Regions from separate parts of the Aliamphritea ceti genome, predicted to be linked through region 1. Evidence: predicted binding sites of a transcription regulator. Region 1 holds the regulator's gene; the other holds the start of a gene.
What was found. Region 1 encodes PhoB, which activates phosphate uptake and scavenging genes when phosphate is short. Its sites were predicted from a motif close to TGTCATANNNNTGTCANA; they were not measured.

Region 1 (5,834 bases):
GTTCCTGTTCGGTTGCTGGATGATGGCTATTCAGTACTGTGATTACCCGATGGATAACAATAAGGTCAGCTTTACTGATATGCGTGTTGCGCTGAAACAAAAGCGTTTTACGTCGTTAGGCTTTGGTGGTCTGGTGTCACTGGGAATGATGATTCCGCTGGTTAACCTGTTAATTATGCCGGCTGCGGTTATTGGTGCGACTATCTACTGGGTTGAAGAGTATGCCGATGAGCCTTTGGGGTTACAGCAGGGCCGTTCCTCCGGTAATGATCCGCGACTAACCTAACAAGCATAAATCAAATATAAGCAGGTATTACCGATGGCAGTAAGCATCGTATTCAGACACCGTGTTCAGCAGGCATTACGCCTGACCGCTTTGGTTGCTTTAACCGCATTGGCTGGGTGCAGTTTTGCACCTAAAGAAGCCGGTATAGGTGAGGCTGTCAGCTGGCAGTCACTGGACGGTTGGCAAAAAGATCAGCAGGCCGAGGTCTGGCCAGGGCTGTTATTGCAATGTAATAAACTGCGTAAGAAATCCGCTGACTGGCAGCGTATATGTACGGCGGCGGATCAGCTTGATAACCCGAACAATCAGCAGGCACGGGTGTTCTTTGAAAAGCACTTTCAGGTGTACCGGATTAACGGTACCGAAGGCCGTAAAGATGGTCTGATTACCGGGTATTACACGCCGCTATTATATGGCAGCCTGCAAAAATCGGAGCGTTATTCATATCCTCTCTATCAGAAGCCTGCGGATATGCTGGGTATTCAGGTTAAGAGTTGTGCGGACCGTTCTGCCCGTTGTCGTGGCAGGGTAATTGGCGATCAGGTTATGCCTTATTACAGCCGTGCGGAAATTGACGGGCCTGGGCAGCCTTTGGCGGGCCAGGAGTTGCTTTGGGTTGATGATCCGAATGCGGCATTCTTTCTGCATATTCAGGGCTCAGGTGTGATTCAGCTGGATACCGGAGAGCTGGTGAGTGTTGGTTATAAAGATCAGAATGGCCATGCCTATAAGCCGATTGGCCGGGTTTTGGTTGATAACGGAGAAGTCGCCCGGGAAGATATTTCTCTGGATTCGATTAATCAGTGGTTAGAGACAAATCCACAGCGGGCCGACTGGCTGAAAAATCAAAATCCAAGTTATGTGTTCTTTTATTTGTCGGACAAGACTGAAAGTGGCCCGCGGGGTTCTCTGAATGTGCCGCTGACGAATGAACGCAGTGTGGCGGTTGACCGTAAAATTATACCGTTGGGCACGCCGTTATGGTTGAGCACGACACTGTTTGATAACTCTGATTATCAGCGGCTGGTGCTGGCACAGGACACCGGCGGAGCGATTAAAGGCCCGGTACGGGCTGATGTATTCTTTGGCCGGGGTGAAAGGGCAAAACGACTGGCGGGGCATATGAAGCAGTCCGGTGAGTTATTTGCGCTGTTACCTAAGCCGCGATAGTCAGACGTTAGCTGTCCAGTTTTGAGCATAAAAAAACCTGTCATCGGACAGGTTTTTTTATGCGCTGGATTAGCGGTTTTAGTCGTCGTCCAGCTCGTCTATTTCTTCAGCAACCGTATGTTTAACCTGATTGATAAGCTCTTTAGGGAAATGACAACTAAACGTACTGCCTTTACCCAGTGTACTCTTAATTGCCAGCTTGCCACCGTGACGGTTGAGTACGTGTTTAACGATTGCCAGACCAAGTCCCGTGCCGCCGCTATCTGATGAACGGCTTTCATCTACCCGGTAGAAGCGCTCGGACAATCGGTCGATATGAATGCTGTCGATTCCCGGTCCGTTATCTTTAACTGCAAAGTGGGCGCCATTTTTATCGACCCACCAGCGAATCGTAATATTGCCATCTGCCGGTGTATAACGAACGGCGTTAAATACCAGATTCGAGAAAGCACTGTAAATCTCTGATTCCTGCCCCAGCAGATTATGGTCAGGATCAACTTCCAGCTTAATGGTCTGATTTTTATCTTTGCCAAGGCTACGGGCATCGTCAGCGATTTTGTTAATTATTGACTGTATAGGTAACGGCAGCTCGTCAGAGATGTGTGGGCTGGCTTCCAGGCGGGATAGCAATAACAGGCCTGATACCAGATTCTCCATCCGTTTAGACTGCTTGGCCATCTGGTTCAGACCACGTCGCAGAGGTGCCGGCAGATCCTGATCGAGATAGGTTTCGAGATAACCGCGGATAACCGTTAAAGGGGTCCGCAGTTCGTGGGATGCGTTTGCCACAAAGTCCTGCCGGGTTTGTTCCAGCTGGTTAATACGGGTGATATCCCGGGCGACCAGGATCCGGTCGCCGAATCCGAATTTGGTCAGTTGGTACTCGAGCGCAACCTGATCGTCGATTGGTGACGATAACTGCAGTGGCTCTTCGTAGTTTTCTTTGCGGTAATAACGGATAAAACGGGGGTCTCGTAGCAAGTTCATGACTGAACGGCCACGGTCTGTTTGTACCTTAAGGCCCAGCAAACGGTCTGCTGAACGGTTCCACCATTCCAGGTTGTTATCCCTGTCGATGATGACAATACCGTCTCCCAGTGCCGCTGAGGACTGCTGAAAGCGGGTTATGATGTTACGCAGTGACTGATTGCGGGACTGATTACGTTTCTGCTCCCGGGCCATTTCGTCAAACAGCTCACCCCAGTGGCCGTTGCTTTCCGGTACATCAGAACGGTCACCTTTTGTCAGCCATTCTTGCAGGCGGGCGAATTCTTTAACCTGTACCAGCCCCCAGCCGAACAACAGAATCGCGACTGTCCAGCCCGGATAACCAATCACCAGACCGAGCACTACGCCGATCAGGGTGGTTAAAAATAAACTGCCAGAGATTGAATGGTTACTGTTGTACATTCTACCGAACCTAAATGGTGCCTGTGGGCAGCTTAGCGTGGATACTTTGGCTTAAGCAACTTGCGATGAGAATCTGTAACCGGTGCCGCGCACGGTTTGGATCAGGTACTCATGACGGTCGCCCAGAGCTTTACGTAGCCGACGGATATGTACATCGACGGTACGTTCCTCTACGTAAACATTGCCACCCCAGACCATATCCAACAGCTGGCTGCGCGAATAAGCGCGGTCCTGATGGGTCATGAAAAACTGTAACAGGCGGAATTCGGTAGGGCCGAGTTCAAGAGGTTTCAGTTCAGAGCTTACCCGGTGAGAAACAGGGTCGAGTGTCAGGCTGTCGACAGTGATAGGCTCTTCGATGCCTTTTGGCGTTGCACGGCGCAGTACTGTTTTCAGACGTGCAACCAGTTCACGGGGTGAGAAAGGCTTAGTAATGTAATCATCAATACCGGATTCAAGACCTTTAATCTTGTGATCCTCGTCGCCTTTGGCGGTTAGCATGATAATAGGAATATCGGCTGTTACTTCATCTTTGCGCAACCGGCGGGCAAATTCTACACCGCTGATGCCTGGCATCATCCAGTCCAGCAGAACCATATCTGGCTTATCATCCAGAACGATGCTGTGGGCAGCCTGAGCGGATTCCGCTTCAATGCATTCGTAGCCGGCCATTTCTAATGCAACCGCTATCATTTCCCGGATAGGGGCTTCATCATCGACGATCAGTATTCGCTTATTGGATGACATGCTCGATCACCTTATTCGTTTTGACATTTCTTTAGACGAGCATATTAGATTATTAAACTGTTACAGAAATATGACAAATACAGCTTTATGTCACTGTTATTATTAGACTGTTAGCCAATAGTCTAGTGCGATGCCGATAAAGAGTGCCATGCCGGCATAGTGATTGTTTAAAAAAGCCTGAAAACATTTATCCCGCTGGCGGTGTCTGATGAGCCATTGTTGCCAGATAAAACAACCTGTCATGACCAGCAAACTCAGGAAGTAGTATTTACCCATCTCTAATTGCTGGCCCAGCAAAATAAAGGTTAGCAGGGTCAATACCTGCAGAATGCCGACAATAAATTTGTCGGCATCACCGAACAGAATAGCAGTGGATTTCACGCCTATCTTCAAATCATCGTCCCGGTCTACCATGGCATATTTAGTATCGTAGGCGGTTGTCCAGAGCACAGTAGCGGTGTAAATCAGCCAGGCATAAGGTGGAACAGTCTCGCTGGTGGCGCTGAACGCCATAGGGACTGCCCAGGCAAAAGCCATACCCAGCACAATTTGTGGCAGGTGAGTATAGCGTTTCATAAAGGGATACAGGGCGGCTAGAAAAGCGCCGCCGAAAGATAGCAGTATGGTTTGAGTATTGGTAAACAGGACTAATACAAAGGCCAGGCCAATAAGCACAAAGAACAGCGCTAAGGCTTCTTTAGCGGTGGCTCTGCCAGCAGGAATCGGCCGTAGGGCGGTACGTTTTACGTGGCCATCAATTTTCCGGTCAGCAAAATCATTAATCACACAGCCTGCCGAGCGCATCAGGAATGTACCCAGGCAAAAAATTACCAGTAGATGCAGGCTTGGTACACCTTCAGCGGCAATCCACAGTGCCCAGAGTGCCGGCCATAAGAGCAGATAAGTGCCAATCGGTTTTTCGACCCGCATAAGTTGGCCGTAGGCATTGAGGCGGTCTTTGCTGAAAAACTGTTTGCTCATAACGCTTAGGCCTGTGGATTTGTATTTTGTGCTTCAAGTAGCGCTGGCAGGAATACTTCGGATACCAGTAGCGGCTTATTACTCAGATAAAACAGGGAGCGGCGTGCCCAGGTTGAGTCGCCATCCTGAATTTTGAGCCGGCTGACTTTTAAAGGGCCCCGTTGCATTGTCGGATCCCGGAACAGAATTGTGCCCAGTGAACGGCTACCAATAAAATTGAGTTCCCGTTGTTTGCCGGTAAGAGTGGTTGCCGGTATGACAGAGCGGGCAAATACCCATGGCTGACCATTACCGATTAACTGGACTTCCCGAATAATAGCTAGCTGGCGTGGCCGCATACCAAGTGCTTTAGCTTCTGAGCGGGTGGGGTGATACCAGCCCTGGCGGATAACTTCTACCCGGAAATCGCCCTGGCTGAGACTGACCAGCCGCTGAGTCAGCGAACCCGGATCCAGCAACCATTTGCGCCAGCACAAAGGTGCGTCGGTACTGGCTGGACGGCGCAGGGTATACCAGCGAACGTCGAAGCTGTTGTCATTCAGGGCTGAAGGTATTGGCACGGCAAAATCTCAAAGGCTTTGTCTCACTGGCGCTGCGTAAGAAGGTTACGTAAGTTGCGCTTTTAAAACAGCCGCTATGTTATCACTTACCTCGCGGAATCATAGACTTGATCTGTTAAAGCCAGTTTTTTCATTGCGCTGACGCAGGAATTTATGCGCCGGGGATTGGGCTGGTTCGCAGCTTTGGGTACCATGTAGGTTATGAATACTACTTTTCAAGATAAGCGTCCTGACGATGTGCGTCAGCTGACCGAAGACTGGGTCCGCAGCATGGTTGTCGGACTGAATTTATGCCCTTTTGCGGCTCCTGTCCTAAAAGATCAGAGCTTGCGTTTCTTTGTTTCTGAAGCCACCACTGAGAAACAGCTGACGGTGGACTATCTGCAGGAGCTGGATAACTTAATGCAGGCGGATGAAAAAGATATTTCCACGACCTTACTCATCGCGCCTTATATGCTGGCTGATTTCTACGATTATCTAGATATGCTGACAGAGTTCGAAATTCTGTTAGAAAGAGCTGAACTGGAAGGTGTATTGCAGCTGGCCAGCTTTCATCCGGGGTATCTGTTTGGTGGGGTGCCTGCTGATGATATCAGTCACTGGACTAACCGGGCGCCGTATCCGACTTTTCATATTATCCGTGAGGCGCAAATGAGCCGGGCGTTAACCAGCTTTAAAAA
Region 2 (5,834 bases), 700 kb from region 1:
AGATACCTGAGTCTCCAGATAAAAGTGCTCCTGGCCGCCTATGTGCACGGAACCTTCGAGTGTGTGCTTAGCTTTACTGAGTGCGGTAGCGGAGTCGCCGCGCTTATGCTGGTGGGGTTCGCTAACGTAGAATTCTTTTTCCAGTGCTTCTTCAACACAAAGCACGGCATCCAGCGTCTCATATTCAACTATCGCTGCCATGGCGGCTTTACGGGCTGTTTCCAGATCGCAGGCACCTACTGCCAGTAATGGCTGGCCATAGAATTCGATAGTGTCTTGCGCCAGTAACGGATCACCGGGAAGTACCGGACCAATATCCAGTTGCCCGGGTACATCGGCTGCGGTAATGGCAATGGTAACCCCGGGAATGTCGTAGCAAGGGCTGACATCAATTTTGGTAATCCGCGCGTGGGCAACGTCAGAAAGACGGGCATATACATGTAGCTGGTTTGGAAACTCCAACCGGTCGTCGATATATATCGCTTCACTGGTCACCTGCTTGGCAGCACTTTCATGTTTAACACTGCGGCCAACACCTGTGGTCAGGTTCTGTTTAGCCTGCTGTAGCATTTCTTCCTGAGAAAGAGTCTGATGATTGTGATTAGACATAAGCAGTTACCCGGGTTTCAACAGCAGGGGATTCAAGTTCAACAAACAGGCGGGTGAGCATGTTTGCAGCGGTGAGCAGGCGGTATTCCTTAGAGGCCCGGAAATCGGAGATAGGCTGGAAATCTTCCAGTAGGGCAGCTTTGGCAAGGCTGATGGTTTGTTTATTCCAGTTGCCACCCTGTAAAACCTGCTCGCACTGTTTGGCGCGCATGGGTATTGCAGCCATGCCGCCAAAAGCAACCCGTGCTTCCGTGATGACATTATTTTCAATTTTCAGGTTAAAGCAGCCGAGCACTGCTGATATATCGTCATCCAGTCGTTTAGATATTTTATAGCTACGGAATTCCTGGTTTTCCTGAGCCCGGGGTACAAGAACTTTTTCGATAAATTCACCCGGTTGCTGCACCGTTACTTTGTAACTTAGGAAATAGTCTTCCAGTGGCAAGGTACGGCTATTATTGCCATGGCGAAGTACGACCTGAGCATTCAGTGCGATTAACGCTGGTGGTGAATCGCCAATCGGAGAGGCATTACCAATGTTGCCGCCCAGCGTGCCCTGGTTACGAATTTGCAGCGAAGCAAAGCGCTGTAGAAGAGCGCCAAAATCCGGATACTCTTCTGTCAGGCTGGTATAGCAGTCGGTTAATGATGCGCCAGCACCCAGTTCAATAAACGCATCGGTTGTAGTTATCTTCTGAAGCTCGGATATTTCGCCCAGATAAATCAATGTGTCTATGTCACGGTGAAACTGGGTAACTTCTAAGGCGAGGTCAGTACCACCTGCCAGCAGTTTTGCCTGAGGGTGTTCTTCTAGCAGAGAAGCAAGTTCGTTAACTGAGCGTGGGTTAAAGGCTTTGCGGCCAGCACCCTGCAGTTCCGTTCTCTGTTCAGTTTGCTGGGCTTCAATGTTTTGTAAACGCTGAATCGTACGGGCCTGGTGCTGATCAAACTGATCAGGCTGTGCAGCCATACTGGCAGCGGCGACCTCGATTGGACGATAACCGGTGCAGCGACAGAGGTTACCCGCCAGTGCCTCATGAATATCATGTTTGCTCGGTTCAGAAGCATTTTTAGAAGCAACATTCTTACCCAATGCAAACATCGACATAACAAAGCCTGGAGTACAGAAACCACACTGCGAGCCGTGGCAGTCGACCATGGCTTGTTGAGCCGGGTGCAATTCACCGGCATGCTTCAGGTCTTCTACCGTAATTAGCTGTTTGCCATTTAAGCCGGAAACGAATGTCAGGCAGGAGTTGATGCTTTTATAGCGCATTCCTTCACCATGCAGCTCACCTAGTACAACGGTACAGGCGCCGCAGTCTCCGGAGGCGCAGCCTTCTTTGGTACCGGTTTTACCCAGCTGTTCGCGCAGGTATTTCAGCACGGTAGTATTTGGATCGAGATTGTCTTCAGACTTTAGCTCGTCGTTAAGCAGGAACTGTATCAAGGCAGGCTCCTCTGTTGTTGTATTTATTATGAGAATGGATTGTATACACTCAATTTAAGTAAAAGCTGACTTCTAAGTCAAGAAACGATGTTTCACATCGTGAACTACGCTGTGCATAACCCTATGTATTAAGTGTAGGAGTCAGGTGAGATCTGTGCCTGAGAGGAATGTGTTATCCCATCAGGTGAGAAGTAGCTTGCTTGAGCGCTATGCCGGGCGAGTGCTAACATGCCTGTTCAAGAATATTCGGATTATCAACAAGCTACGCTTGGAGAGGGCCTGACAGCTGTATGGCAAAGATAAGAGAACGTAACCGGGAACTGATTATCCAGGCGGCCAGTAAAGTGTTTGCTGAGCAGGGCTTTGCTGCTGCAAAAACAGTTGATATTGGCGAATTGGCCGGCGTCCCCAAAGCGAATATTTATTATTACTTTAAGACTAAACAGAATCTTTACAGCAGTGTGCTGGAGAGTGTAATTGAGCCTTTATTGGCCGCGTCTGATCCGTTTTACGAACATGATGATCCGCGTATCGCGCTGACGGAGTATATCCGGGCCAAAGTTAAAATCTCTCAGGAACAGCCTTACGCATCAAAAGTGTTTGCCAGTGAAATTATGCACGGTGCGCCGCATTTACCGGAAGATGTGGCTGAACAAATGCTGCAGCAGACCCGGCAAAGTAGCCAGCGTATTCAGGACTGGATAGACCGTGGCCTGATGGCGCCGGTGGATCCTCAGCATCTGCTTTTTACTATCTGGGCATCGACTCAGACCTATGCCGATTTTGACTGGCAGATCAGCCGGGTAACCGGCAAAGAAACTCTGGAAGAAGAAGACTACAGAGCCGCTGCAGATCTGATTTGTCAGCTGGTTTTGAAGGGCTGTGAAGTAAAGTCGCCTTAAATTCTTACTGCCTGTTATCCGTATTTCTCAATCCTGCTTGCGACTACAAACTGTTATATTTCAGTCATTAAACTGTCATCAGCGGGTTTTAGGCTGATTCACCTTAAAACCACTTATGACAAGTATTAAAGGCCATAACAATGAAAAATCAGGAATCGGATTTCAGCAAAATTGTCGATGCCGGTGTAAGCCGCCGACGTTTTTTGCAGGGTGGTGCCACGGCGATGGGCATGTTCCTTGCGGCTAATCCTGTAGCCCAGGCAGTCGCAGCGACCACTCAGCCAGAAAGTAAGTTGTTGGGTTTTGCGAAAATCGCAACCAGCACCGCTGATACTTTTGAAGTACCGGAAGGCTATGTGGCTCGTCCATTGATCTCATGGGGTGATCCGATCCTGAAAGGCGCACCTGCGTTTAATGAAAACGGCCAGCAGCCAAGCAGTGCTCAGGCTGCACAGTTCGGTGATAATACTGACGGTATGAGTTTCTTCCCATTATCAGAAGACCGTGCTCTGCTGGCTGTTAACAACGAATATACAAACTATAAGCTGTTGTTTGCTCACAAAGGTGAGGCAATGACAGCTGATGACGTCAGGAAAGCTCAGGCGGCGCACGGTGTATCTGTCTTTGAAATCAAACGTACTGCTGATGGTTGGGAATATAACCCTGATTCAGAATATAACCGCCGTATTACTGCCTATACAGAAATGCAGCTGACTGGCCCTGCTGCCGGTCATGGCCTGATGAAAACCAGTGATGATGCTAGCGGCACGAAAGTACTGGGCACCTTTAACAACTGTGCTAATGGCGAAACGCCATGGGGTACTTACCTGACCTGTGAAGAGAACTTTAACGGTTACTTTGCTGCACCGGGAGAAGGCGTTGAGCTGGATCAGCATCAGAAGCGTTATGGCCTGAAAGCTGAAGACCGTGGTTATCAGTGGTATAAGTTTGATGACCGTTTCGACATGACCAAAGAACCTAACGAACCACATCGTCACGGCTGGGTTGTGGAAATTGATCCGATGGATCCGACTTCTACACCGCTTAAGCGTACTGCTTTGGGCCGCATCAAGCATGAAAATGCTGCAGTAACAGTTGCTGATAATGGTCATGTTGTCGTTTACATGGGCGATGATGAGCGCGGTGAACACATCTATAAGTACGTGTCTGAAAACAAGTATCAGCCAGATAACAAAGCAGCTAATCGCAGCCTGTTAGAAGAGGGTACCTTGTATGTTGCCCGCTTTGAATCAGTTGATGGTGACGTAAAAGGTAAAGGCATCTGGCTGGAGCTGACGTATGGCAAGAATGGTCTGGACAGCAGCAATGGCTTTAACAGCCAGGCTGAAGTACTGATTTATGCCCGTGAGGCAGCCTCTGTTGTTGGTGCGACTACAATGGACCGCCCTGAATGGGTAGCAGTACATCCGCAAACTAAAACAGTTTGTTGCACACTGACGAATAACTCCAAGCGCGGTAAAAAGGACAACCAGCCTGTTGGTGGCCCTAATCCACGTGCGGAAAATAAGTATGGTCAGATTGTTCGCTGGCGTGAAGCGGGATCTGATAACACTGCGACTACATTTGACTGGGATCTGTTTCTGGTGGCCGGTAACCCAACTATCCATAAAGACTTTTATGCGGGTTCTGCCAACATCAATGATGAGAACATGTTCAACAGCCCAGACGGCTTAGGTTTTGATGATGCCGGCCGTTTGTGGATTATGACTGACGGAAAGTACTCTAATGAAGGCTCTTATAAAGGTATGGGTAACAACCAGGTGTTGGTTGCTGATCCTGAAACCGGAGAAGTACGTCGTTTTGCAACAGGCCCGATAGCATCTGAGCTGACCGGTCTGGCTTTTAGCCCTGATCAGCGTACGGTTTTCATTGGTGTGCAACACCCAGGCGAAAAGGACAAGCCTTCACACTTCCCTGCAGGCGGTGACAGCAAACCACGTTCAACTATCATGGTTGTGCAGCGTAAAGATGGCGGCATTATTGCGGCGTAAGTTGCGGCTTAATTTTCTTAGCGGAAAGAAAAAGCCAGCTGTTAACAGCTGGCTTTTTTGTTTTACAGTGCAGCTAGTTTTTGGGCTAACTGTTTCTGACGATGGATCAGGTCGTTCAGATCTAAGCCGTTGATATTCCCGTCGGTTACACGCCACTGGCCTGCAACCATTACCTGGTCGGCCTGTTGCGCGCCGCAGAGAACCAGAGCGGCTAACGGATCACCGGCACCGGCAAAGCGCAGTTCGTCCAGCTTATACAGGCCTATATCTGCCTGCTTGCCTACTTCCAGCTTGCCAATATCGTCACGGCCTAAGCATCGTGCCGAGCCTTCAGTCGCCCAACTGATAGCTTTCTGGTGAGTTATTTCAGCAGCCGGATAACGCAGTCGTTGTAACAGAAATGCCTGACGGACTTCCTGAATCATGTTGGAACCATCATTGGATGCAGAACCGTCGACACCCAGCCCTACCGGACTGCCTGCTGCTTCCAGCTCAAGCGTACGGCATTGCCCTGATGCCAGCAGCATGTTGGATGACGGGCAATGGCAGATACCTGTGCCGGCAGCACCCAGTCGGGCGATTTCAGTATCATTAAAGTGAATACCGTGAGCCAGCCAGACCCGGTCGGTCAGCCAGCCAACTTTCTCCAGATAATCCACCGGACGAAGGCCAAACATCTGGATACAGAAGTCCGTTTCGTCGTGAGTTTCCGCTAAATGCGTATGCAGGCGTACATTGTGTTTGGCCGCCATTGCTGCGCTTGCGCGCATAAGATCTTCACTAACAGAAAAAGGTGAGCAGGGGGCCAGCGCGACCCGGCTCATAGCGCCTGCTTCTGGCTGATGATACTGCTGAATCAAG

Region 2: the regulator PhoB is predicted to act here: its motif matches at 3,024-3,041, upstream of OCU49_RS19875 (PhoX family protein).

Annotation. Positions count from the first base shown of each region.
Region 1 is NZ_AP025282.1:5,087,601-5,093,434, reverse strand. It holds gene cysZ (sulfate transporter CysZ) at 1-286, shown strand, start outside; gene mltA (murein transglycosylase A) at 320-1,456, shown strand; gene phoR (phosphate regulon sensor histidine kinase PhoR) at 1,535-2,866, opposite strand; gene phoB (phosphate regulon transcriptional regulator PhoB) at 2,918-3,613, opposite strand; gene ubiA (4-hydroxybenzoate octaprenyltransferase) at 3,716-4,594, opposite strand; gene OCU49_RS23090 (chorismate--pyruvate lyase family protein) at 4,600-5,154, opposite strand; gene OCU49_RS23085 (DUF1415 domain-containing protein) at 5,356-5,834, shown strand, end outside.
Region 2 is NZ_AP025282.1:4,382,750-4,388,583, reverse strand. It holds gene xdhB (xanthine dehydrogenase molybdopterin binding subunit) at 1-609, opposite strand, end outside; gene xdhA (xanthine dehydrogenase small subunit) at 602-2,059, opposite strand; gene OCU49_RS19880 (TetR/AcrR family transcriptional regulator) at 2,350-2,961, shown strand; gene OCU49_RS19875 (PhoX family protein) at 3,102-4,973, shown strand; gene OCU49_RS19870 (8-oxoguanine deaminase) at 5,036-5,834, opposite strand, start outside.